One region of the Pelotomaculum isophthalicicum JI genome, then DNA from elsewhere that is predicted to be linked to it. Evidence: riboswitches for the same ligand, from Rfam matches in the RefSeq annotation. Region 1 holds a riboswitch; the other holds the start of a gene.

Region 1 (15,687 bases):
CCGCGGCGATCCGGTTGACCGTGGGCAGTAATTTGCTGTATGTGGGTGAACAGGAGCGCTCGATGGATGTCGCTCCTCTGGTCGTGTCCGACCGGGTGTTTATACCGGCCCGCTGGCTGGCTGAAGCTTTGAAATATGAAGTAGAGTGGGATGAAGCAACTCAGGCTGTTTTGATCGGACCTCCCGGCAACTTGCCCGGACCACCGCCAGAAGCCGCAGACCTCCCGGTAGTGGGTACATATGACAACTTGAAAAGCCTTCTGGCAAATTTGCAGACCCAGGCTAGCAATGACAGAAGAGTGATGGTGGGTGCTCCTGCGGGAACGGGAGCGATGAAGCAAGAATCAGCAAAGTCAGCGGTTACGAACAACCAGTCAGTCGCCGCGAATGATGCCGACTATTCCAAGACGAATGTCCAGGTAGAAGGTGTTGACGAGGCGGATATAGTTAAAACTGACGGCAGTTATATTTATTTGGTTAAGGGGCAGCGTGTCATAATAGCGCTTGCTTACCCCGCCGGTGATATGAAAATAATCAGCACCCTGGATTTTACTGATAAAAACTTTGCTCCGAATGAAATGTACGTGGATGACAAGTACTTGATTGTAATCGGTCAAACCTACAGGTACCGGGAGAATCCTCCAGGGATCATGCCGATGAATGAAACGAGTAAGAAAATCAGTTCGCTTATATACCCGCCGCCCTACCAGCGTGACACGGTGAAAGCAATTATTTATGACATCGGCGATAAGTCGGCTGTTAAACAGGTGCGCGAGTTGGAACTGGACGGAAGATACGTTTCTTCACGGAAAATAGGCGAAGCGTTTTACCTGCTGGCTAACAGGAGTATTTATTATTATTCCCAAAAGGAGATAGAGGATCCCAAACCTTTCTACCGTGATACGGCTGCGGGCGATGCCTATGTAGACATAGATTATTCATGCATTAAATGCTTTCCCGGCTTCATGGAACCAAATTACCTGATTGTCGCGGGTATAAATTTAGACAGGCCGGATGAAAAAGCAGACGTTAACACTTACCTTGGTTCCGGTGAAAATATCTATGCTTCCATGAAAAACCTGTATGTCGCGGTAACGAGTTACCAGTATAGAATATTGGAAGATAGTAAGACCGGGCTGCTGCCTGAACCCGGGTATGTTGACAGCAATAAAACCAAGGTTTATAAGTTTGCCTTGAATGACGGAAAATTGTCTTACACGGCCGGCGGCGAAGTGCCGGGAACCATTCTGAACCAGTTTTCCATGGATGAGTATAACGATTACTTCCGTATCGCCACTACCAGTGGAGACATATGGCGCACCGGCGAATATACTTCGAAGAATAATGTATACGTCCTGGATAGCGGGCTGAATGTATCCGGGAAGTTGGAGGATATCGCGCCGGGTGAAAGAATTTATTCTGTGCGTTTCGTGGGAGACCGCGGGTACATGGTAACATTCAAGACGGTTGACCCCTTCTTCGTGATCGACTTAAAAGAGCCGGGCCGGCCTCAAATACTTGGCGCTTTGAAAATACCGGGCTATAGCGATTACCTGCACCCCTATGACGAAAATCATATCATCGGCTTCGGGAAAGACACAATTGAGCTTGGGCAAAAGGGCGGTAATAACGGCGGAACGAATAGCATGGCTTATTACACGGGTATGAAAATGGCCATCTTTGATGTGACGGACGTAAGCAACCCGGTGGAAATGTACAAAGAGAAGATCGGCGACCGGGGCACTGATTCCGAATTGCTGCGCAACCATAAAGCCTTGCTGTTCTCCAAAGATAAGAATTTACTGGCCTTCCCTGTCAGCTTAATGGAGGTAAAGGGCAGTGAAGTGCAGGATTCCGGCTTCCCCGCGTATGGCCAGTTTGTTTATCAGGGCGCTTATGTCTATAACATAGACCTTGCCAGTGGTTTCACTCTGAAAGGACGGATTTCTCACCTTTCGGACGAGGACTACAAGAAGGCGGGCAACTACTGGTATGACAGCGACAAAAACGTCGATAGAATTATCTATATCAATGATGTACTGTATACATTGTCAGGAAAATATATCAAAGCCAACAGTTTAAACGACCTCGCGGAAATAGGGACACTGGAAATCAAATAGAAACAACAGCAGGGGAAGCAAAGGGACGTTCTTTTTGCTTCCTTTGCAATTATTTGGTATAATAAAAGAAAATTAGAAAGAGCGAATAGAAATGGCGAGACAAGCAAGGGAACGATGTGAGAGTCGAGTTTACCACATCGTAATGAGAGGAATCAACCGGCAAGACATCTTCTGCGACGAAGATGATTATCAACGTTTTTTGATAACTATTGAACGTGTTAAAACTGACAAGTTTGAGGTGTATGGATATTGCCTGATGAGTAATCATGTCCATCTGCTCATTCATGAGAAAAGTGAAGAGATTCCTCAAATTATGAAACGGATCGGCACCAGTTATGCTTGGTGGTATAACCTGAAATACCAAAGAACCGGCCACGTATTCCAGGGGCGCTATGCAAGCGAATGCGTTGAAGATGATGGATACTTATTGACAGTTATCAGATATATTCATAACAACCCGGTGAAAGCAGGGATGGTAAGAAAACCGGAAGACTATTGCTGGAGCAGCATCCAGGCATATTATGGCAGGCATGAAAATCCGATTTGTCTAACCGATGTCGGCTTCATTTTGGGGATATTTGCCGAAGAGAGGGCTGAGGCGATACGTAGGTTTCGAGAGCATATGAAAATAGAAGCCCAGGAAACATGTCTTGATGATAAAATCAAACAAAGGAAAACAGATAGTGAAGTAAAAGCAGAGATTGAATCTATGCTGAATGGGGAATCTGTAATGATATTGCGAACCATTGAGAAGCGGAAACGTAATGAGATATTAAGGCGAATCAAGGTTGTTGAAGGAGCAACGCAACGGCAAATTGCACGGGTGACTGGATTGAATCAAAGCATAGTCTTTAAGGCTTGAAAAAGGAAGCAAAAAGAACGTCCCCTTGCTTCTCCGGTACTTCCACCGTTATCAGGAAAATATATTAAAGCAAGTAGTTAAGACAGCCTCGCGGAAATAGGGCTGCTGAAAATTAAATAGTTAAATAATCAGCAGGATTTTTCCTGATTTTGAAGAATACTAGTAAAATAATTCAATAATATAAAACAGGTTAAGAGAAGTTGGTGAAAATCCAACGCGGTCGCGCCACTGTAAGGTCAAGTTGTCTGCTATGTAATCCACTGGGCTTAAGAGCCTGGGAAGGAAGCAGGCGGCGATGAAGCTGAGCCAGGAGAACTTCCTGTTTTAGCCGCACCACTGCGCCACGCGAGATGGAGAGGTGAGGTAATAGTGTTTATTGTTCATTGAACCCTGGCTATTTTGCGTGGCCGGGGTTTTTATATCTGTTTATCTGTTTGTTGACATTGATGAAGGAGGTTAGTTCATGGACCTGAAAAAGAACATTTTTCTTGTTTTGCTCCTGAACGCCATTTTGTGGCAATACCCTGGTGAAGCGTATGCCATGCATATAATGGAAGGTTTTCTCCCGGTTGGTTGGTGCCTTTTTTGGTCATTATTGACCCTGCCTTTTATTATTGCCGGCTTTCTTTCTATAAGAAAATCAATTAAAGACCACCCTGAAACAAAGATGCTGTTAGGCCTCGCCGGGGCTTTCGCTTTTGTCCTGTCAGCTTTAAAAATTCCTTCAGTTACAGGGAGTTGCTCTCATCCTACGGGAGTGGGGCTGGGGGCCGTGCTTTTCGGACCGGCGGCGATGAGCGTTCTCGGCTGCATTGTGCTGATATTTCAATCTGTCCTGTTGGCCCACGGGGGTCTCAGCACTTTAGGGGCCAATACTTTTTCCATGGCTGTTGTCGGACCTTATGTGGCGTACGGAGTGTTTAAGCTTTGCCGGAGGTCGGGGGCGCCGCTGGGATTTTGCGTATTTCTGGCCGCCGCGTTGGGAGATCTGCTCACCTATGTTGTCACCTCTCTGCAACTGGCGCTGGCTTTTCCGGCAGAAGCAGGGGGAGTCGCGGGAGCATTTGAAAAGTTCGTGGGGATTTTTGCCCTCACCCAGGTTCCACTTGCTGTCAGCGAAGGGCTGTTGACAGTGGTTGTTTTCAACCTCCTGCTCGTGCATAACAAGCGAGAGCTTCAGGAATTGGCCGTCTTTCCGGGCAACATTTCCTCCAGTGAGGTGAAATTATAATGGCTTATAGAGTTAAAAACATTGTTTTGATTGTCTTTGTGCTTGTTTTGGCGGTGCTTCCCTTGCTGTTTATACACGGGCGGGAGTTTAGCGGGGCTGACGGTCAGGCTGAGCAGGTAATAGCCGAGACAAACCCGGATTATCAGCCATGGCTTTCTTCAATTTGGGAGCCGCCCAGCAGTGAAGTGGAAAGTTTTCTTTTTACCGTGCAGGGAGCCGTCGGCGCTTGCTTTATCGGTTATTATTTCGGATATATGAAAGGCAGGAAAGATGCTAAGAATTGACCAGTTTGCCTATGCAAACCGGCTGCGTACCGTTCACCCGGCGGAGAAGCTTTCTTTTGCAGTCCTCACCTTGGTTATCTGCCTGGCGGTTTCACGCCCGCTCATCTCCATGGTGGTTATTCTTATTATGGGCGTAGGTATAGTCTTGCGGGCGGGGATACCGCTAAGATTCTATTTAAAGCTGATGCTGGTTCCGCTGGTGTTTCTGCTGATTGGTGTCTTTACCGTCGCTTTTCAGATTTCCCGATATTCATTGCCCCTTGAATGGGGTTTTACGGCATGGGATGTAAATGTCGGTGTTACGGCAGCCAGCCTTGGTTTGGCAGGCAACTTGTTTTTGAAATCCCTCGGGACGGTTTCATGTCTTTATTTTCTCGCGTTGACCACACCGGTGCTAGAGATTATGTGGATTATGAAGAAAGCCAAAGTACCCGCTCTTTTTCTGGAATTGATGCTGATTGTTTACCGCTTTATTTTTGTCCTGATGGAGACAGCTTCCGGGATTTATATCTCTCAGGCTTCCCGTTGGGGGTACGCTTCTTTAAAAACGTCTTATTATTCACTGGCCTGGCTGGCGGCAAACCTTTTCGTCAAGTCTTACCACCACGCCCGGCAGCTTTTCGCGGCTTTACTGGCTCGGTGCTATCAGGAGGAACTCAAAGTGCTGGAAATGCCTTATTCTATATCCGGGAAGAACATTGCCCTGGTGGCATTATTTGAACTGGCTTTACTTGTCTTGGTTTGGCGGACGGGGGTTGGTGTCGCTGCCTGAAGTTATATTAGAAGCTGTGGATGTTGAATTTGCTTTCCCCGATGGCGCCAGAGCCTTAAAAGGAGTATCGCTGCAAATTTATCAATCGAAAAAGACCGCCATAATCGGTCCGAACGGCGCCGGTAAAACCACCCTTTTTCAGCATTTCAACGGCATTTTAATGCCTGACGGGGGAAAGATCCGTTTTGACGGCCGGGATATCGGCTATCAGCATGCATCCCTTCTGAATTTGCGCAAAAACGTGGGCCTGGTCTTTCAGGACCCTGACACCCAGCTTTTCGCGGGCAATGTCCTGCAGGAAATTTCTTTCGGCCCCTTAAACCTTGGCCTGTCAAAAGAAGAAGCGCGCAGCCAGGCTGAGCAGGTCATGGCTGTTCTGGAGATTGAGGGATTGAAAGATAAGCCTACCCATTTCTTGAGCTATGGTATGAAAAAACGGGTTGCCCTCGCAGCCGTCCTGGCCATGCGGCCGCGGGTGTTAATCTGCGACGAACCCACGGCCTGGCTGGATTCCCGCCAAAATCAGCGGATAATTGATTTCTTTCAAAAGATAAACGACCAGGGAGTGACCGTTGTTTTTTCCACCCATGATGTTGATTTGGCCTATACCTGGGCTGATTATATCTATGTCATGAAAGAAGGGGCGGTCATTGCGTCGGGAGTGCCTGAAAGTATTTTTCAGAACGAGGCTTTGTTAAAGGAAGCGGAATTAAACAAGCCATGGCTGGTTGAAATGGGGCAGGCCCTGAAAAGGAATGGTTGTCTGCCCGGGGAGATTCCTCTCCCCAGGACTAAGGAAGAACTGCTTGGCAATCTAATGGATTATGGCGGCATGGTAAACGTACAATAGATGGGGGTAAGAGTATTGCCTGTTAAGCGTCTGCGCCAGGGCTATACTACAGGCTCCTGCGCGGCGGCGGCGGCGAAGGCGGCTATTATGGCCCTGCGGCAAGAGTCACTGCCTGACCGTGTAAAAATAAATACGCCGGGTGGGCGGGAACTGTGCTTGCCCGTTCAGGTTGCGCGGGAGCGGGATTGGGCTGAGGCGCTGGTGATTAAAGACGCCGGTGACGACCCTGATATCACCAATGGGATAGAAGTGCACGTTACAGCCCGGCTGTGCCCTGGGCCGGTGCGAATCCTGGCCGGACGCGGTGTGGGCACTGTCACCAAGCCGGGTTTGCCGGTCCCTGTGGGAGAGCCGGCCATTAACCCGGTGCCCCGCGCCATGATTTTAAATGAGGCCGCGCAGTTGTTGGAACCGGGGCAAGGAGTGGAACTGACCATCAGCATTCCGGGCGGCGAGGAATTGGCCCGCCGGACTTTAAATCCCAGGCTGGGGATTGTGGGAGGCCTTTCCATCCTTGGCACTACCGGTATTGTCGAGCCTATGTCTGTTGAGGCTTTCAGGTCTGCTCTCGTGCCACAGGTCAGCATGGCACTAGCGGCCGGCCACGAAACACTGGTACTGACACCGGGCCGGATGGGTCAGCGGCAGGCGGTGGAAAACTATGGTTTTTCGGAAGAAGCAGTGATTTTGACCAGCAATTTTATCGGACACCTCCTGGAAGCCTGTGCGGATGCCGGGGTAAAGCGGGTATTATTGTGGGGCCACGCCGGTAAGCTGATCAAGGTGGCTGGGGGTATCTTTTACACACACAGCCGGGTGGCGGACGGCAGGCGGGAGATTATCGCGGCGCACCTGGCGGCAGGCGGGGCCTGCGCCGAGGCGGTGCGGGCAGTCCTGGCGTCTCCGACCGTTGAAGCCACTCTGGAAATAGTGCGAAACAGCGGGCAGGTTGATTTTTGGGATATGATGGCCGGACTGGCCAGCAGGCAGGCCGGGGACTATGTTCACAACCGCCTGACGGTGGGAACCGCACTGTTAAACCTCAAAGGTGAAATTATCGGCCGGGATGTGGTTGCCCGGCAAATTATGGAGGAATATCTGCATGGTTGAGCCTGAAAAAAGCTGGCTGACTGTGGTGGGAACCGGCCCCGGCAGCCCGGATTACCTGACGCCGGCAGCCCGGGAGGCGGCGTCGCAGGCCAGGGTTTTAATCGGCGGGACAAGGGCGTTGGGCCTGTTTGAACACCTGCGGGCTGAAAAGTTCCTTCTAACCGGGGATTTGGGAGCCCTGGCGGTCTACCTGAGAAAAATTCACGGGCAGCCGACGGCCGTTCTGGTTTCCGGGGACCCCGGTTTCTACAGCCTGCTCCCCTGGCTGAAAAAACAGTTTCCCCGGGAAAAAATACGGGTTATTCCAGGGGTCAGTTCCATACAACTGGCTTTCGCCCGCCTGGGGGCCACCTGGGAGCGAGCCACGTTTGTCAGCCTGCACGGGCGGGATATCGCCCTGCTGGAGCCTTATTTGCCGGAGCTGCGGCAAGGCGAGGCCAAGCTTGCCGTGCTTGCCGGCGGGCGCAACTCACCGGCTGCTGTCGGGCTTTACCTTGAGAATAACGGTCTGGGGGAATACCCGGTCTGGATTGGGGCCGCGCTGGGTACTTCAGTGGAGTGCTGCCTGATGCTTAAAGCGTCCGAACTGGCTGGGCGGGATTTGCCGGACGCTGTAATGGTGCTGGGCTATGACTGAAATTAAATGGCCTTTTCTAACCCCGGGCATCCCCGACGCCCTGTTCCGGCGGGAAGAGGGTGTGCCCCTGACCAAAGAGGAAATCCGTGTCCTGACTATGGCCAAAGTACGCCTGAAGCCCGGGCAGACAGTTTACGATATCGGTTCCGGAACGGGTTCTTTGACAGTTGAAGCCGCGCGACTGGTCAACCCCGGCCGGGTATACGCCATAGAGAAAGAACCTGTGGCCGCGGCCCTGACCTGGGCCAATGCAAACCGGTTTGGCCTTAGCAACGTGGAATTTGTGGCGGGGGCGGCGCCTGAGGTGTTAGCCGGTTTGCCGGAACCGGACAGGGTTCTGGTTGGAGGGAGCAGCGGCAAGCTTGCGGCTATCCTTGAAGAATGTTTACATAGACTTAGGCCCGAAGGCCGGATTGTGATTAACGCCGTGACCTGGGAAACTCTACGGGATGGTATGGACTACGCCCGCGAGCGTGGACTTGATCCGGAAGTGATCAACGTTAATGTTGCCCGGCTGGCGGCTGCCGGAAAAAGTCAACTCTGGAAGTCAATGAACTCAATTTATATTATTACTCTACAGGTATAGGAGGCCTTGCAGGTTGGCTGGAAAACTTTACGGCCTAGGCGTGGGGCCGGGCGATCCCGAACTGATCACTCTCAAGGCGCTGCGGGTTCTGCAACAGGTTCCGGTAGTCGCCGTGCCGGTCTCCCGCCACGGGGAGGATAGCCTGGCCCTTACAGTGGCAAAATCCCACCTGAGGCCGGAACAGGAAATCATTACCTTGCAAATGCCCATGAGCCGGGACCAGGAATGCCTGGAAAAAGCCTGGGAGGCGGCGGCGGGCAGACTGCTGGAGAAGCTGGGCAAGGGATTGGACGTTGCTTTTCTGACCCTGGGTGACGCGAGCCTTTACAGCAGCTACAGCTACCTGATGGAAAAGGTCGGAGAACTGGAATCCGGGGTAGAGATTGAAACAGTTCCCGGCGTCACATCATTCGCGGCGGCGGCGGCGCGGCTTAACCAGCCCCTGGCCAAAGGCGACGAACCGCTGGCGGTCGTTCCCCTGCTTGAGGATCCAGAGGTTTTAGGCGAATTGCTGCCCCATTTTTCAAATATGGTTCTAATGAAAGTGGCGCGCCGCTATGATGAGATCGTACGGGTATTGAAAGAAAACGGCAGGGCCGAAAACGCGGTCCTCATCAGCCGCTGCGGCCTCGACGGGGAAATCGTCAGCCGTGACTTAGATGAAGGTATCGGCAAGAAACATGATTATCTTACCGCGATTATCGTAAAGGGGGCGGAATCAAAGTGAAAGTATATTTTGTCGGGGCCGGTCCCGGCGATCCGGAGCTCATAACCGTGAAAGGTCAAAAGTTGCTTGCCCGGGCGGATTTAATCATTTATGCCGGCTCGCTGGTCAACCCGGATTTGCTGAATATCGCCCGCCCCCAGGCCAGGTGTTTTAACAGCGCGGGGATGACGCTGGAGGAGATGTTGGATCTGATGGCGGAGGCTGTGGACTGCGGTGAACTGGTCGTAAGGCTGCATACCGGCGACCCTTCCCTATACGGCGCCGTTCAGGAGCAGATGGACGGGCTGGCTCAGCGGGGGGTGCCTTTTGAGGTGGTGCCGGGAGTTAGTTCCTTCGCGGCGGCGGCGGCGGCCGTGCGGCGTGAATTTACCCTGCCGGGTGTTAGCCAGACCTTGATCCTGACCCGCCATGAAGGGCGTACACCGGTGCCTCCAGGAGAAGGTCTCGCGGCTCTGGCCGGGCACCATGCTAGTCTGTGCCTTTTCTTGAGCGCCGGCTCTCTAGTGGCAGCCGCGGCCGAACTGGCTCAGGGCTATGGTCCGGACACACCGGCGGCGTTGGTGTATAAGGCCTCCTGGCCGGAAGAAAAGGTAATCCGGGGAACGCTGGAAGATATCGCGCGACAGGCTGCCGCGGCCGGCATCAACCGTACGGCGCTGCTGCTGACCGGCAAGTTTCTTTCCGCGCCTTATCTGCGCTCCAGTTTGTACGACCCCGGCTTCGGGCACAGCTTTCGGGGGAAGAAAGATGAATGTTGCAATTGTAACCCTGACTGAAGCCGGTCTGGAGACAGGCCTGCGCCTGGCCAAAGGCCTGGGTGGCAATGTAACAGTCTATACCAAACAGGCTGTGCCTGATGGTATTGAGGCAAAGCCTGTCGAAGGCAGACTGCGCGATTTCCTGGGGATACTCTGGAGCCGCCATGAGGGCTTGATCCTGATCATGGCGGCCGGGATTGCCGTGCGCTGCCTGGCGAATTACCTTGAGAGCAAATACAGGGACCCGGCTGTAGTTGTTTTGGATGACCAAGGCCGGTTTGCCGTCAGCCTGCTGTCAGGCCACCTGGGTGGGGCGAACGAATTAGCCCGGCGGGCAACTGCTGTTCTGGGTGGTGAGGCGGTAATCACCACCGCTAGCGACGTGCGGGGTTTGCCTGCCCTGGACTTGCTGGCGCGGGAACTGGGGCTGAAGCCATCGCCGCCCGCCAGGCTGGCGGCGGTAAGCGCCGCCTTGGTTAACGGCAGGCGGGTGGGGATCTGGGCCGAAGAACCCTGGTTGAGCCGCTGCCGCAAGCTGGCGCCGGAGTTGCCGTGTTTTCATATGAAATCCTTTAATGGTTCGTCAGGTTGGGATGCGGGGGTGCTGGTGACAGCGTTGCGCCTGACTGACCCCGGCCCACGCTGGCTCTTTTTCCGCCCGGCCCAAATTGTTGCGGGCATAGGCTGCCGGCGAGACGTTGGGGAAGGCCAAATTCTGGCAGCCCTCGGGCGGGCATTGCGTGAAGCCGGCTACAGCCGCTGGTGCCTGGCGGCCCTGGCCAGCATGGATATTAAGGCTGGTGAGCCGGGCCTGCTGGCGGCGGCGCGGCGGCTGGGCTGCGGACTGAAGACTTATCCGGCGGAGGACCTGGCTGCTGTGCTTGAAACAAGACCGGATCTGGCTTTTTCTTCAACAGTACAGGCAAAGGTGGGAGTTGGTGGCGTATGCGAACCGGCGGCTCTGCTGGCTGCGGGGAGAGGGGAACTGATTTTTCGGAAACACCGCTACGAAGGAGTGACCATAGCCCTGGCCAGGGCAGCCTGGTGGTAGTCGGTCTCGGACCCGGCGGGGCGGAAGGCATGACGGCCGGTGCGCTCGAAGCGCTGGGGCAGGCGGAAGTAATTGTGGGGTACCACGTATACATCGAACTGATCCGGGACCTTATCGGCAGCCGGGAAGTGGTGTCATCGGGGATGACTCAAGAATTGGAGCGCTGCCGCCAGGCGGTGCGGCTGGCCCTGTCCGGTAAGCGGGTGGCCGTTGTTTCTAGCGGAGACCCGGGCGTTTACGGCATGGCCGGCCTGGTTCTGGAAGTCCTTGAACAGGCCGCGCCAGACAGCAGACTTTCGGTTAAGATTATTCCGGGCGTGACCGCGGCCACAGCTGCCGCTGCCTTGCTTGGCGCGCCTTTAACGCATGACTTCGCTGTGATCAGTTTAAGCGACCGCCTGACCCCATGGGACCTGATCGTAAGGCGGCTGGAAATGGCCGCCCGGGGTGACTTCGTGACTGTTCTTTATAACCCGCGCAGTCACGGTAGGCAGATCCAACTGCGACAGGCCGGGGAGATATTTTTAAAACACAGGCCGTCGGAAACACCTGTGGGCGTAGTGCGTAACGCCGGGCGTGACGGGGAGGAAGTATGGGTCAGCAATCTCCAAAAATTTACCGGCCTGCCGGTAGACATGTTGACAACAGTGATTATCGGCAACAGCCAGACCAGGATATTAAATGGCCGCCTGGTGACACCGCGGGGTTATCAAACATGATCCTGGTATTAGCCGGCACGACCGAGGGAAGGGAAATGGTTGCCGATCTTTGCGCGCGAGGTTATCAGGTGACAACTGCCACCTTGACTGCTTACGGAGCCGAACTGGCCGGCGCCGCCGGGGTGGTAGCGAATTTAAGCGGCCCACTTTCTGAGGACGGTCTGTCTAACCTGCTGCAGGGTCGTCGTTTTACAGCGCTGGTGGACTGTACCCATCCCTTCGCCACCAACATCACTAAAATGGCTAAACAATTATGCGCCCGGCACAGCTTACCGTATTACCGCTACGCAAGACCGTCGGTAGAGCTTCCCATCAATCCTTTGATAAAAAGTGTCAAAGGTTGGACAGAGGCGGTTAACGCCGTGACGGCCCCTGGTTTTAATAATATCTTCCTGACAATCGGCACGCGTCATTTGCCTGAGTTTGTCCGTTCTCCCGGTCTGCAGGGCAAGCGGCTAATCGCGCGGGTATTGCCTGAAACAGATTCGATTGCCTGCTGCCGCTCGCTCGGCTTGCCGCCCCGCGATATCGTGGCTGTGCAGGGGCCTTGCGGCAGGGAGCTGAATGCAGCCCTGTACAGTTACTACAAAGCCGATGTCGTGGTTACCAAAGATAGCGGAACAGTTGGCGGAGCATTGGAAAAAGTATTCGCGGCCTTGGAATTGGACCTGCCAGTAATCGTTGTCCGCAGGCCGCAGGAGGAAGACGGCATGAGCAAAGCCGAAATATTGGCGGCTATACAGGCGCTTTACTGATAGGTTAATGAGAGTATTCAGTATTCAGTAGTCAGTAGTCAGTAGTCAGACGTTCATGAAGCTTCGCTTCACCATCAGATGGATAAAAATCGTAGTCATTTATTTTTAGGGCAGAAAACAGATAAGGGGACAAATAGACAGGGGGACGATAGGGAAGCAAAAGGACCGTCCCTTTGCTTCCCCTTTGCTTCCGTAACAGCGAGGGAACAAACTTTATATCCATATAAGTATCTTTTGGAGGTGGCGAGTCGTTGGCCTACCTATACAATCCACAAGCTATCGAGGCCCGGAGTTATGAGCTTATTGCCGCTGAACTGGGCGACTGCCGTTTAACTGCCGGAGAGAAGGCAGTCTTATTCAGGATTATACACGCTACCGGCGACCTAAGTTATGCCCGGTTAATTTCTTTTCACCCGGAATTTATCACCGCTGCGGTAGCGGCCTTGAAGCGGGGCGCCGGTATTTTTACCGACATAGAGATGGTCCGCGCCGGGATCAGTTCCCGTCTGGTTGACTCGTTAGGCGGTAAAATCTTTTGCGCGATCCGGGAACCTGAAGTGGCGGCTGAAGCAAAAATAAAAAATGTAACAAGGGCCATGGCGGCCATGGAATGGCTTGCCCGCCGGATGGACGGCGGCCTGGTGGTCATCGGCAACGCGCCTACCGCGCTTTTTCGCCTGTTGGAGTTGATGGAGGCGGAAGTTGCCCGGCCGGCGGCGGTTATCGGCGTGCCGGTCGGTTTTGTCGGCGCGGCTGAGGCCAAGGAAGCTCTGGCCGTGACGTCAATCCCTCACGTGGTAGTTCGTGGAACAAAAGGGGGCAGCCCGGTAGCCGTCGCCGCCGTCAACGCCCTGCTCAAACTGGCGGTGGAATGATGAGCTACAATGTTATGTTGCAAGGCACCAGTTCCAGTGTCGGTAAAAGCATTCTTGCCGCCGCCCTCTGCCGCCTCTTTTACCGGGCGGGTTACCGGGTGGCCCCGTTCAAGTCTCAAAATATGGCGTTGAATTCTTGCGTTACCCGTGATGGAGGTGAGATGGGCCGCGCTCAGGTTCTCCAGGCGTATGCCGCCGGTGTTGAGCCAAGTGTGCGGATGAACCCCATTTTGTTAAAGCCGACCGCCCCCGCTTCTTCGCAAATAGTGGTGCTGGGCAGCCCGGTGGGGAACTTATCGGCCATGGAGTACCACGGCAACTACAACCAGAGCTTGCTGGGCGTAGTAGAAGGGGCTTATACAAGTCTTTGCGGGGAGTTTGAAATTATCGTCATTGAAGGAGCCGGCAGCCCGGCGGAAGTTAATTTGAAGAAGCATGAAATTGCCAACATGCGTATCGCCAAAATGACTGGGGCTCCGGTGCTGCTGGTGGCCGACATCGACCGTGGCGGCGCCCTGGCGGCGGTGGTGGGCACTCTTGAATTGCTTGATCCTGACGAGAGAGATAGGGTGTCCGGCATTATAATCAATAAATTCAGAGGTGATTTGGAACTGCTGCGACCGGCGCTGGAATTTCTTGAGGCAAGAACCGGCAAGCCGGTGCTTGGTGTAATCCCGTACCTGTCTGACCTGGGCTTGCCTGAAGAAGATTCAGTGGCTTTAGAAAGAAAAATTAACCGGGCTTCGACAGCGGCTCAAATAGAAATTGCCGTTGTAACGACCCCGCGCATCTCTAATTTTACCGACTTTGACCCACTGGAGCGGGAACCTGGTGTAAATGTCCGCTATGTTGCCGGAAAAGAGCCTTTGGGGAAGCCGGACCTGGTCATTTTGCCCGGGAGTAAAAATACCTTGAGTGACCTCCTGTTCCTGGAGGAATGCGGTAAGGACGAAGAGATTAAAAAGCTGGCTGCTGCCGGCACGCCTGTAATTGGCATCTGTGGCGGTTACCAGATGCTGGGGACTGAAATCAACGACCCTGAGGGAAGTGAAGGCGGCGGCGCCCAGAGTGTCAAAGGGATGGGTCTGCTCGATATTGTGACCGATTTTTCTCTTGCCAAAGTCACTTACCTTGTTGAGGCATATATAACAGGCGCAGGTCCTTTCCTGGAACCTTGCCGCGATTGGCAGGTGAAGGGGTATGAAATTCACATGGGCGAGAGCAGGCGCGTTAACCAGACAAAGGCGGCCTTTCAGATCAAAAAGAGGGGAGAGGAACCGGTTGAGATAAATGACGGTGCTGTTGCTCCAAGCGGGCTGATCCTGGGTACATACATTCACGGCATCTTTGATAACGACGACTTCCGCGGCAATGTGCTGTCTTTCTTGCGGCGGCGGCGCGGCCTGGCCGACCCGGAGGGTGATTATAAATTTGCGGCCGATCTGGAAAAGCGCCTGGACGACCTGACGCGGGTTGTGGGGTCAGCACTGGATTTACAACGGCTGGCGGAGATTATGGGACTTCCCCGTCCCCTGGAGGTTGTGGATATTGTTTCTTAACCTGCCCATTTTCCTGGGAGCGATTGCCCTCGATCTGGTAATAGGCGACCCCAGGTGGATACCCCACCCGACCCGAATGATCGGTTGGCTGATTGCCCGCTTGGAAGACTTATTCCGGCCAATGGCGGTCACGCCGCGCGGGCAATTAATCGCCGGAGCAACGCTAGTGACGCTGGTGGCGGGTTCATCCTGGCTGTTGACTTATTTGATGCTAGTTTTGGCCATCCGATGGGCTCCGGTGGCGGGTGTCTGCCTGGGTATTTGGCTGTTTTCGACAACGGTGGCCTGGCGCGGCTTGGCGGAAGCAGGCCTGGAAATCTACCGGCTGCTTAAAAACGATAAACTTGCGGAAGCCCGCAGGCAGACAGGTTTAATTGTCGGCCGTGACACCGGGGAACTGCCCCCTGGTGAAGTCGCGCGGGCGGTGGTGGAAACAGTTGCGGAAAATGCCAGCGACGCAATAATCGCCCCTCTTTTTTGGGGCCTGGTCGGCGGGGCGCCGCTGGCGATGGCTTACCGGGCGATTAATACTCTGGATTCCATGCTGGGTTACCGCAGCGAGCAGTATCTTTATTTCGGCCGCGCTGCAGCGCGCCTGGACGATCTGGCCAATTACCTTCCCGCAAGGCTGACCGGGCTTTTAATTTGCCTGGCCGCCGCGGTAACCGGCACCGGCTTCTTTCGCGCCTGGACGACCATGCGGCGCGACGCCCGCAGCCATCCCAGTCCCAACAGCGGTTTTCCTGAAGCGGCTGCCGCCGGCTCCATGGGGGTGCGGCTTGGCGGCTTGA
Region 2 (15,687 bases), on a different contig from region 1:
GTATCGTTGTCGGATTCCGTTTACTCCGTAATAATGTCTTATGACGAAATCGGTAACTGGACCGGTGAAATTCTGCCCAATGGCCCCGTATTAATCCTTTATCAAGAAATAGAAAAGTGTGGAACAACAGGTTATTACCGCCGCCATTCCCTAGCTATGAGCATGATAATGACGATGGCCGCCTCCATGCACATGCTGGTGAAATTTTTCGTCCACCAGGTTCACTTTGAGCAATAATTCCCGGTTGCTTAATATTTCGTCCGGTGTGCCGGAGGCTACTAATCGGTGATCTTCACTAAAAACCATCACTCTGTCAGCGATTTCTTCGACAATATCCAGGTTATGCGTGGCGGTAATCAACGTTTTCCCCGCCCTGTTCAGCTGCTTTATCAGATTAATAAGCCATGTTTGGGTTCTAGGATCAAGCCCACCGGTGGGCTCATCCAAAAGAATAACTTCAGGATTGATGGACAGCACCGAGGCAATGGCTACCTTTTTCTTTTCCCCGCCGCTTAATTTGAAGGGCGGCCGGTCCTTTATATGCTCCAAGCCCAGCATGGTGACTACATGGTCCACTCTCTTAACTACCTCTGAGTTATCTAATCCCATCTGTACCGGGCCGAAAGCAATTTCTTCCCAGACACTGGGATTAAACAATTGCGCTTCGGAGTTTTGAAAAACAAACCCGACCCGCCGTCTAAAGGCAAAGGAAAACTCTTCCCTACTTAAGTTTTCCTCATTCAACGCTTCTCCAAAAGAATGTATTACACCCTGTTGGGGGAACAGAAGACCGTCTAGCACTTTCAGAAGAGTTGACTTGCCGCACCCGTTGGCGCCTAATAGCACTACCTTGTCCGCTTGTTTCACAGACATGCTGACGCCGGACAGCGCTTCCTCACCGCCCGGATAATTGTAGCTGACGTTATCTAAATGAAAAAATATCTCATCTGGCAACGATCCGGTCACCTCCGAGGAAGAACAGGCTTACCAAAACTATAAAGGCTGCCCACAACCAGTCCATTGCTCTTGTCTTAAAGGCGACAAGCGTCTTTGGCTTGCCGGTATACCCGCGTGAAACCATTGCCGCGTGCACTTCTTCGCTGACATTGTAAGCTTTACCCCATAGAGTGCCCATTGCGCCGCCGATAAAACGCCTTTGCTCCTTCGTGGAAGCGCGACCGACAGTGCGGCTTTGCCTGGCCACAAAAATCTCGCCGGCGGTTTGGAGCAGCAAGTATATGTAGCGGTAAGTCATCTCCAGCACAGATATGAAGATTTGTGGCACAAAAATCATATTGAGAGCTTTTAAAAGAATATTCCACCGGGTGGTCAGCGTGAGTATCAAGGCCAGAGAGACAGAGGCGCCTACGCGTAGAATGAGCGCCAGAGCGCCATGTACGCCCTGACGGGTAATGGTCAGGGTGTTGGGCAAGGTCCAGGAACCAATGTGAATTTGGTGGTTGGATTTAAATAATGTCAGCAGTGGATCACCGGGAGAGACAATGTTAAAAATAGAAGGCAATACGATAATACCGGTAAAAAGAGGCACTACCAGCCAAACCCGTTTGAAAAATATTTTTACCGGAACGCGGGACACCTTGGCCAGCAATAGAACCCACAAGTTCATTACGATTAGTGTTAACGGATGACGAATCAAACTGGCTGCTATTATCAGCAATAATGTGGTCAGCGCCTTTACCCGGGGATCAATACTCTGAAGCAATCCATGGTTCCCGGCTATCTGTCCGGCAAAAAATTCGTCCCGCAGAACTTGGGCTATTGATTCAATTGTTTTTTCCACAAAGCCACGGCGGCCTGGCTTGCCGCGAAGGCAGGCGCAGCCGCCGGAATCGCCGTTAAAAGGCTCCTGTTTTTCCAGGAGCCATCCCGGTATTGTTGTTTTTTCCATTAATTAATTGCTCATTTCTTTTCCTTGATCAGCTCTTCTTTGATACTTGCCAAAAAGATAAGTGATTGCTCCTATAATAGCAACTCCGGCTATCGCTGTCAAAATATATCCGGTTGCCGACTGCCATAATGAACCGTCCAGCCCGGGTATGGAATAATCCGGCATCAGGGCGTGCCAGGAGTCAGATAAATGTTCCAGACCGGCCGGTATAAAGCCCAGCATGTCCTTTATTTCATCGGCTCCCCACTCTCCCCAGGCGGTGCCCTGGGCCAACAGTCCTAATGGAGAAAGCAAAATCATTGCACCTACTCCCCACCACAGTTTACTATAACCGTGCGCTTCCTCCCGCGCTAGAGTACTGCCAACGGTCAATAAATCCGGGTTTGCCGCTTGAATATAACGGAGCACTAGCGCAGTTGCTACAGCCTCAACCGGTCCGGCTATGAGCAGGTGTCCGAACGCCATGGCGGGAACTGCTATGTTTAATGGATAGGGGCAGTACAACGGCGCTCCGCTGGCGGCGTGAAAGAGTGTGGGTTGCAAGCCAAATTCCACGGCTGCGCACAGCGCCGCCAGATTAATGCCCACATATCCGGCAATTAAACCTCCCACCCAGCGTCTTGCCGCAGTGATATCCGATCTGCCGGCGATGAGACGGTAAATGTAGTAAGACGTAAATGGAAACACAAACGCCATGTTAAAGCAATTCGCGCCAAACGCCAAGATGCCGCCGTCGCCAAAGAGTAATGCCTGGATGGCCAAGGCTACCGAAATACTTATGGCAGCCGCCCATGGACCAAGGATGATCGATAGTATTCCGGCACCCACGGCATGGGCGGTAGTACCGTCCGGTATGGGGATGTTATACATCATGATCGTGAACGAAAAAGCGGCGCCGATGGCCATTAACGGCACGTATCTTGTCTTAATTGTTTTTTTGACTTTCTTAACCGCTGTCGCCCATACGGGCAGCATGGCCGCGCCCATCACCGCGCATGTCTGCGGGCTTAAATAGCCGTCCGGTATATGCATTTATTATAACCTCCTCGTTATCACTATAACATAGTATAATAGCTCTTGATTTGTCTAATTACCTAAATAACATGAGATGATAGAATCATAAAAACTTAGTCATGTCACCCCCTGTCTCATGAAAAATGAAAACCACGAAATACCGCCATTTCTAATGGCGAAATACCTTCGTGGTATACTTAGCTAAAAAAACATCTTCTAAAGAAAGCGACTCCAGTCGCCTGTTATTAACCTTAAATATTCTACGGATTTCGGCAAACTCCTTCTACGGAGGTTAAATTTGTTACAGAAAAAATCGGCTATAAAGTACCCATTGGCATGTGTTTGCCTTGTGATGACCTATCCTTTCATTAGCCAAAGCGGAGGTGATAAAATGGCTTATTCTTCTAGTGAAAAAGTGGCGCTGGTAACAGGTGGAAGTTCAGGTATTGGATTTGCAACGGCAGAAATGCTTCTGCAGGGTGGAGCAAGAGTATTAATTATTGGTAGTAATGAGAATAAGGGGTTAAATGCTTTAGAAAAGCTGAGACAATATAAGAATACTGTTAAATTTAAGGCCATAGATGTCTCAAAGCCATGCGAGTGTAAAAAAGCGATAGAATATGCAGTTGCAGAATTTGGGAGACTTGATATTCTTGTCAACTCCGCCGGCCAATATATTGAAAAACCATTAGTTGATGTCACTGGAGAAGAGTATGACCGCATTATGGACGTTAATGTTAAGGGAACATATTTTATGTGCAAATACGCAGCTTTTGAATTAATTAAATCCGGGGGAGGAGCTATTGTAAATGTTTCCTCTGATGCTGGAATTAACGGAAATTTCTTTTGCTCAACATATTGCGCGTCTAAAGGAGCCGTAACCACATTTACAAAAGCTATAGCTTTAGAACTTATTTCACATAATATCAGAGTAAATTGTGTCTGCCCAGGTGATATATTTACTCCCATGTTTGAGAAACAGCTGGCTAATGTTGTAAACAAGAGCGAGTATATTAAAAGAATAGTTGGCGTTTATCCAATAGGACGCATTGGGAAACCGGAAGAAGTGGCAAAAGTTATTTGTTTTTTAGCTTCAGATGAAGCATCCTTTGTTGTAGGGGCTGTATGGAGTGTCGACGGGGGATTGACGGTTTATTAATACACAACATAACGAGGATATTTTCCGGTATTTTATGTTACATGCCTGGTACAAAGGTTTGTCAGGGTGAAGTGCAATTACTCTGTAACGGTATCCTGAAAAAGGTAGTCGCTGGGGTTTTGGGAAAGGTAGCCGACGGTGCGGGCAAGTTACCGCAGGGTGGCCTGCCTGGTGTCATAGCCCATTATTGTCACCTTTCCGCGATTCGGCTCTCGGACGGAAAATGTCCCGCCAGTAACGGGAACGCGGTCCGCTGCCGAAGGCCCGCGTGTGCATCGTCTCGGCCACCTGTAGGGAATCTTCCAGGGAAGAGACGAGTAGGTGAGCAAGGTTAACGAAGAACTCGCAGTCGAGGAGATAAGGAGTGCGCTTGCTGGTCAAAAAGTGAGCTGATGATATGTCATATGAAAACCATTAAATAAGGGAGGTTATGCGGAATAAGATAGTATTAATTACTGATGCCGCTAGAGGAATCGGTAGGGCTGCCGCGAAGGTGTAATAAACGAACAGAAAACAGAGTTTTCGGGTAATATTTGTTCATTTGCGAATTAATCGTTGACTTGCAAAATTAAATAGTTTATTTTATTAACTATGAACAGGAAACGGAAGATGGTTTAAATCCATCGCGGACGCGCCGCTGTAACCGGTTGTAATCCCGCTTCGACCACTGTTTTTTTAAAATGGGAAGGGCAAAGCACTATGGGGCCGGAAGCCAGAAGACGCCCTGTTCAAGGAGCAGGGCTGTCTCGCGTAACAGACAGGCGTGTGAAAACAACCATAATCGAAGTTTAATGACGTACACTCACCCTTGATGGTGTTTTCATTTGCAAACGCTGTGAAATGACCTGTCCTCGCTCCTTTTTACAAAGAAGAGTAAGAAAGGAGCACAACACCAATGGAAACACATGTATTAGGGTTCCCCCGAATCGGGGTCAATCGAGAACTCAAAACAGCACTGGAGAGATACTGGAAAGGCGCAATTTCCGAAACGGAACTTCTGGCCGTCGGCGATGAATTGAAAAAACGTCACTGGCGGGTTCAACAGGAATCCGGGCTTTCTTTGGTTGCTACCGGAGATTTTTCGTTTTACGATCAAGTTCTCGACACCATTGCAATGCTGGGCGCTATCCCCGAACGATTCGGACGTAATGACGGAAACGGCAACCTGGTAGCTTATTTTCATATGGCACGCGGGAATGTTATTGAAAACACCCCTGCCATGGAGATGACCAAGTGGTTCGATTCCAACTATCATTACATCGTTCCGGAGTTCACTCCCTCCCTATCAATCCATCTAGCGTCAGAAAAAATCATTGAAGAAACGAGGCATGCCATCTCACTTGGATATCGGCCCAAACCAGTTCTCCTTGGCCCAATAACCTTCCTATGTCTTGGCAAGGAGTATGATGGAGCTAAGCGCTGGGATAAGCTGGACGACATAACCACGGTCTACTGCGAAGTGATTCGCAAGCTCGCTCCTCTCTGTGATTGGGTTCAGATCGATGAGCCGATCCTCTGCACGGATCTCCCAGAGGTAGCATCTTCGGTCTTTATCCCTACCTACCAGACCCTCAAAGCGGCGGCGGGATCATCCAAACTACTACTCGCCACATATTTCGGCGAACTGAGGGAAAACCTTAATCTAGCGCTTGAATCGGGATGTGATGGACTCCACATAGATCTGGCGCAGGGAAAAGGCCAACTGAATATGGTATTGGGACAGATTCCGGATACAATGTGGCTTTCGCTAGGAATTGTGGCCGGCCGGAACATCTGGAAAACCGACCTCCGTTCATCCCTCGATCTTCTCCAGTCCGTCGAAAAACGTATCGGAAGAGATCGTCTTATGATCGCCTCCAGCTGTTCCCTGCTGCATGTTCCTGTTGACCTTTCCCATGAAACTGAACTTGATCAGGAAGTGAAGAACTGGTTAGCTTTCGCGGTTCAGAAATGTGATGAGATTAAAATCCTATATGATGTGTTTGCTGGAGACAACCGGGATAGGGAATTGTTGGAAAACTACGAGGCGTTGCAGTCTCACCGAAATAATCCCAAAGTTTACCGTAAAGAAGTTCGCCAGCGGGTTGCTTCTCTTGCCTCTGACATGCTCTACCGGCGTAGTCCATATGCCGATCGCGGGCGAGAACGGGAAAAGTGGCTCAAGTTGCCTCTGTTTCCAACAACGACCATAGGATCCTTCCCACAAACCAGGGAGATTCGATCAACTAGGTTGAAATTCAAGCGTGGCCAGATTGATTCTAAGCAATACGAGGATTTCTTAAAAAGTGAAATCCGCGCTGCGGTCAAACGGCAGGAGAAATTAGGCTTGGATGTTCTGGTTCATGGTGAACCTGAGCGGAACGACATGGTTGAATACTTCGGGCAACAGCTTGATGGATTTTGCTTTACTCGCAACGGTTGGGTTCAGAGCTATGGCAACCGGTGTGTGAAACCCCCTGTCATTATCGGGGATGTCTCCCGTCCTGAACCAATGACTGTGAAGTGGATCACGTACGCCCAGTCTTTGACAGACAAGCCGGTAAAAGGTATGTTGACTGGTCCCGTAACTATTCTATGTTGGAGTTTCGTGCGTGACGACCTCCCCCGGTCCGAGGTCTGCCAACAAATTGCTCTGGCCATTCGCGATGAGGTTCTGGATCTGGAGAAAGCCGGAATATCTATTATTCAGATTGATGAGGCCGCTTTTCGGGAAGGGCTTCCTCTGCGAAAAAACGACCACGATACTTACCTGCGTTGGGCAGTTGATTGTTTCCGCTTGACCGTTTCCGGCGTATCGGACCGCACGCAGATTCACACCCACATGTGTTACAGTGAATTCAACACTATCGTAAATTGGATCGCCGAAATGGACGCTGATGTAATAAGCATAGAGTCTAGTCGCAGCAAAATGGAACTTCTTGAAGCATTCAAAGAGTTTGAGTATCCAAGAGAAATAGGACCCGGAGTTTATGACATTCATAGCCCCCGTATACCAACTGTTGAAGAGATAAAGGATTTATTAAAAGCTGCGCTGCAAGTAATTCCGCCGCATTCCCTGTGGATCAATCCGGATTGCGGGTTGAAAACCAGGGACTGGGTAGAGGCCCTGCCTTCATTGCGCAACTTAATAACAGCAGCCAAGCAACTGAGAACCGAATATTCAAGTGATAACCCTTAAAAGGCACAGTGCTGAATCTTACACTGTCTGATGCTGATAACAATAATTTGGGGTTGGGTTCATTACCTGTAGTGTTATTAATTTTGATTAAAAAAAACTTTTTTGCGGGAGGAATTTTATTGATAACGTAGAATAATCTTAACAACGAATGGCAGAAGTCGTTCTCTTTTTGGAATTTTAGGTAAGGAAAGTACCACGAAGGTATATCACCATATGTAATGGTGTGCTTCGTGGTTTATTTTTTATTAAAGGAGGGTGAAACAGGTTTTAACAAGGTGACATTATTACATGATTAACAAATGCAGAAGATGTTTCTGCCGACATAACCTTTCGGATAAGGTGTATTAATCACTGGCTGTAGCTGGGTCTATTAAAAAGGTTTCTAAGTTTTACAAGATAAATAATTATAAAGGAATACCACGGAGGTTTCCATTCATTCAGAAGTAGGAATATCCGTGGTTTTTTGTATTTAAGTGTTATTAAAAAGGAGTACCGTGTTATCTCTATTACATCTATGGGGGGTGAGCAGGCGGAGATAATAAGCCAAATTAGTCATAAAAACATCGCTTAATGAAGGAGAGGAGAGTATGAAAGATTGCGCCAGTGATGTTGAGAAAAAAGAAATTACTCGCCGTACTTTTCTGAAGATGGCAACCGGCGCCGGACTGCTGGCCGGCTTGACCGGCGCCCTGGCCGGCTGTGCCGATAAGAACCCGGAACATGCCGGCGGCAAGGGCTGGCTGCCGTATCAGTATAACGTTGCGGGCAACTTGCCGGCCCAGGTGCGTGGCCGTGTTCCCATTGACGCGGACAACCCGTCCATTGTGCGGGACGACCGGAAATGCATACTTTGCGGCCAGTGCCTGGAGGTTTGTGAAAATATTGAAAGTGTCTACGGCTATTACAACCTGCCGGTGGTAGACGAAACGATCTGCATCAACTGCGGCCAGTGCTCCATGGCCTGCCCTTCCGGGGCGATCAGCGAGCGCGACGATACACAAAAAGTTTTTGAAGCCCTGGCTGACAAAAACAAATTTGTATTGGTGCAAACTGCGCCTGCCACCAGGGTTGCCTTGGGCGAAGAATTCGGCCTGAAGCCCGGCACGTGGGTGCAGGGGCAGCAGGTGGCGGCCTTGAGAAGGCTCGGCTTCGACGCCGTCCTGGATACTAACTTCACCGCCGACCTGACTATTATGGAAGAAGCCACGGAACTGATCAAAAGGATCAAAGGAGAGGTAAAGAAACCCCTGCCTCAGTTCACTTCGTGTTCACCGGGTTGGATCAAATTCTGCGAATATTTTTATCCCGAACTCATTCCCAATATCTCTTCATGCAAGTCGCCCCAGCAGATGTTCGGCGCGTTGGCCAAGACATACTACGCCAAGGAAAAGGGGATCGACCCGGGAAATATTCTGTCTGTTTCCGTGATGCCTTGCACGGCCAAAAAGTATGAGGCGCAGAGGCCGGAAATGAACGCCAGCGCGGCATACTGGAAGCGCGATAATTTGCGTGATGTGGATGTCGTGCTTACCACCCGGGAGCTTGCCCGGATGATTAAAGAAAAACAGATCGACTTTACTGCCCTGCCCGAGGAGAGTTATGACCAGCTTATGGGTGAAGAAACCGGCGGAGCGGTAATTTTCGGCGCCACCGGAGGAGTCATGGAGGCCGCCGCGCGGACCGCCTACTTCCTTATTACCGGTCAAGAACCCCCCGCTTTATTTTTGAACCTGACGCCCGTGCGCGGCCTTGCCGGGGTTAAGGAAGCGGCGGCGGAAATACCGGGAGTGGGCACGCTCCGTGTTGCTGTGAGCCACGGCATGGCCAACGGCCGAAAAATTCTGGATGCCGTCCGCGAAGGCAGGGCGCCCTGGCACTTTGTTGAATTCATGACCTGTCCGGGAGGGTGCGTCGCCGGCGGCGGGCAGCCCCGCACAGCCGTCCCGCCCACCGACGCCGTACGCGAACAACGCCTTGCCGCGCTCTACAAAGCCGACGCGTCACTGCCCAAGCGCAATAGCCACGAAAACGCAGAGGTGGCGGCGCTCTACCATAATCTCCTGGAACATCCCATGAGTGAACTGGCGGAAGAGTTGCTGCACACAGAGTACCATTCCCGCGCCGACAAGTTGGAACGCCTGTTTGCCAAAGTAGTATAGATGGGAATGTATCTGACTGTTCTTTTTAAATAAGTGGTTAACGAAAGGGTGGTATATATTGACCAGAAATATGGGAGCGCTAGTCGATATCACCAAGTGTATCGGCTGTGAAAGTTGTGTTGTCGCCTGCCGGTTGTACAATGGCCTGGAACCCGGCCAAAATGAAGGGTACAGGACGGCTCAGGACGGCAACACTGAACTGGCGCCGAATAAATGGACTGTGATCCAGAGTCACCGTACCGAAAAGAGCGAAAAACAAATCAGACGTTTTGTAAAACAACAGTGTTTTCACTGCCTGGAGCCGGCCTGCGCTTCTGCCTGTTTTGCCAAGGCCTTGCAGAAAACGCCCGAAGGGCCGGTGGTTTACAATGAAAAACTGTGCGTAGGTTGCCGTTACTGCATGATCGCCTGTCCATTCGGCATATTGAGGTTCGAGTGGGACAAACCTTTTCCCAGAGTGCTCAAGTGCCAGATGTGCCTGGGCCGGTTGGCCGACGGCCAGATGCCTGCCTGCGCCAGCGTATGTCCCACGGGTGCGATTACTTTCGGTGAGAGGGATAAAATGGTCGGAGAAGCGAAAAACCGCCTGACTTCCAACCCCGATCTCTATACCGGCCAAATATATGGGGTAAAGGAAGCGGGCGGCACGTCGTGGCTTTACATTTCTGATGTTCCCTTCGAACAACTCGGCTTTCGGACCAATGTTCCCGAGAAGCCTATTCCCGAATACACCTGGCAGGTGCTCAGGTGGACCCCTTTCATATTCGTCGGATGGGGCGCCCTGCTGACCGGCATGTATTTGTATACCAAGAGGCGCGCCGGAGTGCATGAGGAAGAAGAAATGTACGCTCCTGTTGATGACGACGGGAAATAAAAAAACGTTAAGACCGGAGGTGAGGTTTTCGTGCAAAAGAAGCACTGGACTTTTAGAATTACCGGATTCAGATTGTTATTAATCTTGTTTGTGATAGCCGCGGTCGCTATTTCTTTATACCGTTTTATCTTCGGCCTCGGCTCAGTTACCAACCTGAACGACCAGTGGCCGTGGGGCCTGTGGATCGGCTTCGACCTGCTCTGCGGCATCGCCCTCGCGGGGGGCGGCTTCAGCACGGCGCTGATCGTTCATGTGCTGCATAAGGAAAAGTACCTGCCCATCGCCAGGGCCGCGCTGCTTACTTCATTAATCGGTTATATCATCGCGCTGGTCAGTCTCTTTCTGGACATCGGGCGATGGTACAATTTTTGGCGGCCCTTCTTTTTCTGGGGATACCACTCGGTGCTGTTCGAGGTATTCTGGTGTATCTCTCTCTACACAACTGTGCAAATCCTGGAGTTCGGGGATATTTTCTTTGAGAGGGTGCGTTTCCCATCTCTGAAAAAGATACTTCACGCAACCATGCCTTTCTGGCTGATAATAGGAATTGTACTGCCTACCCTACACCAGTCGTCGCTGGGTTCTCTCTATGTCATCGCTGCAAACAGGTTAAACCCGCTATGGTGGTCGATGATTATACCTTTCTTCTTTGTGTGGTCCGCTTTCTTTCTTGGACCGGCTATGGTTACTATTGAGGGAACGCTGGCGGCCAGGGCTTACCGCCGTGAGCCGGAACTGCCGGTGTTTTCAAGTCTGACTAGTGTCACCATGTGGATGATGATTGTCTACTTTATTGTTAAAGTGATTGACTTGAATTACCGGGGCGTTTTTTCGCAAGCGTTCAACGGTTCCTTTGAAAGCAATATGTTCTTAGTAGAAATGATTGTATTTGTTCTCCTGCCGATCGTCATGTATGCCGTGCCAAGCATCCGCAACAAGCTCTGGGGCGTTTTCACGGCTTCCGTTTTAGTGGTCGCCGGTGTAGTCTTCAACCGGATGAATGTTGTCTTTACCGGCATGGCCCAAAGCGCGGGCGGACATTATTTTCCCACCGACTGGGAAATATTAGTTACTATTGGCATGTGGAGCGCTCTAGTTCTCATTTACTGCTTTGTAGTTGAGAATTTCCCGATTATGCCGAAAGAAAATTTAGTTTCACACGAAAGCAGTATGACTGCCGGACAGAGCGTACACATGTAGAGGTGTCCGGTTTTTTAACCGCAGAGGGCGGGAAAATTAGAAACTTCTAACCTGTCCTCTGCCTGTAATTTTAATTGCTTAAGCTTTAACAGATCTACTGAAAACCAGGGAGGGTGGACGTCATCGGCAAGGCAGTTGTTGACCTCGTGCCTTTTTTTATCGAGGCTTTTGGACTGAAAAAGGAGATTTATCATGATATCGATGTGCTTTATCAGGATAAAAGAGCGGCATATTTCAGGCTGGCTAGCGCTTCGAAGTATTACCGGCATCCTGTGGTCAGAGAAGGGACCACTCAGCAGGAAGAATACGCTAAAAAAACTCTCGGCATACTGATGTACCTGAGAAAGCACAGCGACAGCGAAGTGTGGGATCAGTTCTTCGGCATAATGAAAAAGGGCTGGCCTCACGTTTTTGAGTATATTGATAATAATGACGTGATTTCTTTTGAGTCATTTTTTGCCGATAGAACTGAATGCTTGGGAAACTCCGGCAGCGTGAACGCTGAGACAGCTGTTTTGCTGTGTATGGCAAACCTATGGGGAAAGGAAGTAGAAGCGGACTCCCTGTTTGAGTCCGTCTGCCGTGTGCTGCACGGGAGGCTGATGGTGAGGGAGCGAAACAACCCTGGAGTGTTCTGCCATAAAAATATGGAAATGGCCTTGCTGAAAAATGTCCGTGAATTGATGCGGCAAATCCATAAAAAGTATGGCGAGATAAATACCCTGGATTCAGTATTCCGGCTCGCGGATGAGGAACTGGCCGAGCACGTTTTTTTCTATGAGAGATTATGTGACGCTGAAGGAATGAACATTAGCCGTATTTTCGATGACATCGCCATATCTGCCGCTGACATAGAAGAGATTCTCGGAGCGTATTTATCCGGTTTTCATCACGAGAGTACATCTGAGGCCGCAAAATACCTGGTTTCGGGACTTTTGTTCAGAGGGCTCCTGAAAGCGTATAAGACTGCTAAAGAACATTACTTGCATAGCAGCAAAGACGGGACATATATAGACGCGGAGTTTTATGAAAAAACTGTTGAAGCCGCAATCGGAGAAAGAGAACACTACAAAGCGCAGGCTGAACAATTTAGAAGGCAGGTTGTTGAACTAAGGGAAAATCTGGACAACATGTACTCCAAAAAGATGGCTGAAATGGGAAAGAAAATTAAAGAACTGGAAAACCAGATGCTGGTGGAAAAACAAAAAGAGAAAGAGCTTATAGCGTTGCGCAGTCTGATGTTTTCCCTGAATAATGTAGATGCGCCGGAAGTGCCCGATCTCCAAGAAGAGTCCGTCATGGACGTTATAAAAGTAAAAGTGGCGGTGGCCGGCGGGTTCGAGCGTTGGCAGCGCAAGATGAAAGAGCGGTATCCCCACTTTATATTTATAACGTCGGAAAATTTCGATACCAGATTGCTGGACGGTGTGGGCCACGTGTTCATTTTTGCGAGGCACATAGGACACAAGCTGTATTACCGGGTCATTAATGAAGCGAAAAAAAGAGATATGCCTGTTAGCTATGTCAGCAAGGTTAATGAAGAACTCGCGGTAAAGGAAATGAAGAATGCGCTCGCCGGTCAAAAAGTGAGCTGATGAAATGTCATTGATATTACCATTGAAGAGGTTCTGTAGATGGCTTCGGAACAAGCGTTCTTTAACGAACAAGTTTTAAATATAATATATAATTGACTTGTTATAATTAAATGCATAAAATAGACTAGATTAATTTGGGTGTATACCCATATGTTAACACTATGATCATCTCCTGTATATTATATAGAAACAAAAGGAGTGATATAAATGGGATTCAGTACTGCTGCTGAAGGTTGTGGCACAGGTTGCGGAACTGGTTGGGGTAACTAGGCGTTTATCATTTTCCTGATCTTCATCTTGCCCATCTTCGGTGTAGGTATGTGTGGCTGCGGATGCGGCATTTAAGCTTAAAACCTAAATTGAAGGCTGTGTTTTATAACCATCGGTATTTGCCGGTGGTTATGTTTTGGGTCGAAGCAAGTATTCTGTTAAGCCGTAGCTGACTTGGCAGGCTCAAGACCCGTAAAATATTTCTTGACACATTATCAGGTTTTTTGTATACTGGTTAACAAGTTATATCTGGAAAAGGCTGTGAAGGGGACAAGGAGCTTGTGTGTTGGGCCGCAGAGAGCCGGGGTAGCTGAAAACCGGCGCCTTGAATACGATAGCTTTACATCACCCCGGAGCTGCCGGCTGAAAGGTTGCCAGTAAGCTGAGCCGGGTCAGGCGCCCGTTACAACGCCGTGTCTTGATAGGCACATGAAGGGGCTTCCGCTTTTAGCGGCGGCAAGCAGGGTGGTAACGCGCAAGGTCTTCAACCTCTCGTCCCTGGCATTTTATCCAAGTGCCAGGTGGGGGGTTGTTTTATTTATTAAATATATTTATATTATGTAGAGGGTAGTTTAATTAACAACTCGGGGATTAAAAGACCCTACGGATAAATTCCGTTGCTGGAATTTTATCCAAAGGGCTTTTCTTTAATATACGTTGAGCTTAAATTTTTTATGGAGGAGTTGCTGATGAGCCTGATTATTTATCTTGACGGGGAGTATTTGCCCGAGGAGCGGGCGGTAGTATCTGTTTTTGACCATGGTCTCCTTTACGGCGACGGGGTTTTTGAAGGGATCCGCGCTTATAACGGCAGAGTTTTCAAGCTGCATGACCACTTGGTCCGCCTTTATGAATCTGCCAGGACAATTGGCCTGGACATTCCGCTGACCTTAGAAGAGATGCAGGAGGTTGTTTTGGAAACGTTGCGCCGCAATAACCTGCGCAGCGGCTATATCCGCCTGGTGGTAACCCGCGGCAAGGGCGACCTGGGGCTTGATCCGCTTAAATGCCCGAGGCCCACGGTATTCTGTATCACCGCTTCGATCCGGCTTTACCCTGAAGAATTATATGAAAATGGTTTGAGTCTTATTACTGTTTCCACCCGCCGGAATATTCCTGTCGCGGTGACTCCGCGGGTTAAGTCGTTGAATTACCTGAACAATATTTACGCCAAGATGGAAGCCAACCTGGTCGGTGTGCCTGAGGCGATTATGCTCAACTCGGAAGGATATGTGGCTGAAGCCACGGGGGACAATATATTTATAATTAAAAACGGAGTCCTTGCAACTCCTCCACCTTATATAGGCCTTTTGGAAGGGGTAACCCGAAATGCGGTAATGGATCTGGCCCGCCAGGCCGGTATACCGGTCGAGGAAAAGGTTTTTACCTTGCACGATGTGTACAATGCCGACGAATGTTTCCTGACCGGCACCGCCGCCGAGGTCATTCCCACGGTAAAGGTAGACGGACGTGTCATTGCCGACGGCAAGCCGGGTAAAATCACCTGGGAACTTATTTCCGCGTTCCGTGAACTGACTAAAGTTGACGGCCCGCTGATTTTTCCGGAAGACGCGTCCACCTGCGGTTGCGGCTGTTAAAGACAGACGTGTTAGCCGGCCGTAGACCGGCTATTTTTTTGCAATAAGGAGGGATTGGTTTTGCGTAGCGACGTAATGAAAAAAGGTATTGAAAAAGCTCCCCACCGCTCGCTTTTCAAAGCGCTGGGTTATCTCGATCAGGAATTGGAGTTGCCCCTGATTGGCGTGGTAAACTCATTCAATGAGATTGTGCCCGGGCATATGCATCTGAATGATCTCACGGAAGCGGTGAAAGCCGGCGTGCGCATGGCCGGGGGAACGCCCATTGAATTCCCGTCCATAGCTGTCTGCGACGGTATAGCTATGAACCACACCGGGATGAAATACTCTCTGGCCAGCAGGGAATTGATCGCGGACAGCATTGAAGTAATGGCTGAGGCTCACCCGTTTGACGGGCTGGTGCTGATCCCGAACTGCGATAAAATAATACCGGGCATGCTGATGGCCGCGGCCAGGCTGAATATTCCGGCCATCGTGGTCAGCGGCGGCCCGATGCTGGCCGGCCTGTATCAAGGGCAGAATATATCTCTGAGCAATCTTTTTGAAGCGGTAGGCAAGGTATACGCCGGCAGCATGACTGAGGACGAACTGCACGAAGTGGAAGAAGCGGCCTGTCCCGGCTGTGGTTCATGTTCCGGCATGTTCACGGCAAATTCAATGAACTGTTTGACTGAAGCCCTGGGCATGGCCCTGCCGGGCAACGGTACTGTTCTGGCCGTGTCCGCCGCCCG

What was found. A riboswitch is a leader RNA that binds a small molecule or an ion and turns the genes downstream of it on or off. The one in region 1 is predicted to bind cobalamin.
Positions count from the first base shown of each region.
Region 2: linked by a shared signal. The riboswitch ahead of metE (5-methyltetrahydropteroyltriglutamate--homocysteine S-methyltransferase) and the one ahead of L7E55_RS10820 (energy-coupling factor ABC transporter permease) in region 1 are both predicted to bind cobalamin.

Region 1 covers NZ_JAKOAV010000019.1:46,167-61,853, forward strand. Annotated here, with positions in the region: gene L7E55_RS10810 (beta-propeller domain-containing protein) at 1-2,120, shown strand, start outside; gene L7E55_RS10815 (transposase) at 2,212-2,982, shown strand; cobalamin riboswitch at 3,153-3,319, shown strand; gene L7E55_RS10820 (energy-coupling factor ABC transporter permease) at 3,446-4,213, shown strand; gene L7E55_RS10825 (energy-coupling factor ABC transporter substrate-binding protein) at 4,213-4,497, shown strand; gene cbiQ (cobalt ECF transporter T component CbiQ) at 4,484-5,269, shown strand; gene L7E55_RS10835 (energy-coupling factor ABC transporter ATP-binding protein) at 5,214-6,119, shown strand; gene cbiD (cobalt-precorrin-5B (C(1))-methyltransferase CbiD) at 6,135-7,229, shown strand; gene cbiE (precorrin-6y C5,15-methyltransferase (decarboxylating) subunit CbiE) at 7,222-7,866, shown strand; gene cbiT (precorrin-6Y C5,15-methyltransferase (decarboxylating) subunit CbiT) at 7,859-8,452, shown strand; gene cobI (precorrin-2 C(20)-methyltransferase) at 8,466-9,179, shown strand; gene cobM (precorrin-4 C(11)-methyltransferase) at 9,176-9,955, shown strand; gene L7E55_RS10865 (cobalt-precorrin 5A hydrolase) at 9,927-10,988, shown strand; gene cobJ (precorrin-3B C(17)-methyltransferase) at 10,982-11,707, shown strand; gene cobK (precorrin-6A reductase) at 11,704-12,462, shown strand; gene L7E55_RS10880 (precorrin-8X methylmutase) at 12,714-13,337, shown strand; gene L7E55_RS10885 (cobyric acid synthase) at 13,334-14,896, shown strand; gene cbiB (adenosylcobinamide-phosphate synthase CbiB) at 14,886-15,687, shown strand, end outside.
Region 2 covers NZ_JAKOAV010000015.1:57,006-72,692, reverse strand. Annotated here, with positions in the region: gene L7E55_RS09320 (energy-coupling factor ABC transporter ATP-binding protein) at 151-954, opposite strand; gene cbiQ (cobalt ECF transporter T component CbiQ) at 944-1,909, opposite strand; gene cbiM (cobalt transporter CbiM) at 1,913-2,941, opposite strand; gene L7E55_RS09305 (SDR family NAD(P)-dependent oxidoreductase) at 3,315-4,082, shown strand; cobalamin riboswitch at 4,641-4,823, shown strand; gene metE (5-methyltetrahydropteroyltriglutamate--homocysteine S-methyltransferase) at 4,978-7,260, shown strand; gene L7E55_RS09295 ([FeFe] hydrogenase, group A) at 7,848-9,419, shown strand; gene L7E55_RS09290 (4Fe-4S dicluster domain-containing protein) at 9,490-10,293, shown strand; gene nrfD (NrfD/PsrC family molybdoenzyme membrane anchor subunit) at 10,324-11,493, shown strand; gene L7E55_RS09280 (hypothetical protein) at 11,607-13,088, shown strand; gene ilvE (branched-chain-amino-acid transaminase) at 14,048-14,956, shown strand; gene ilvD (dihydroxy-acid dehydratase) at 15,017-15,687, shown strand, end outside.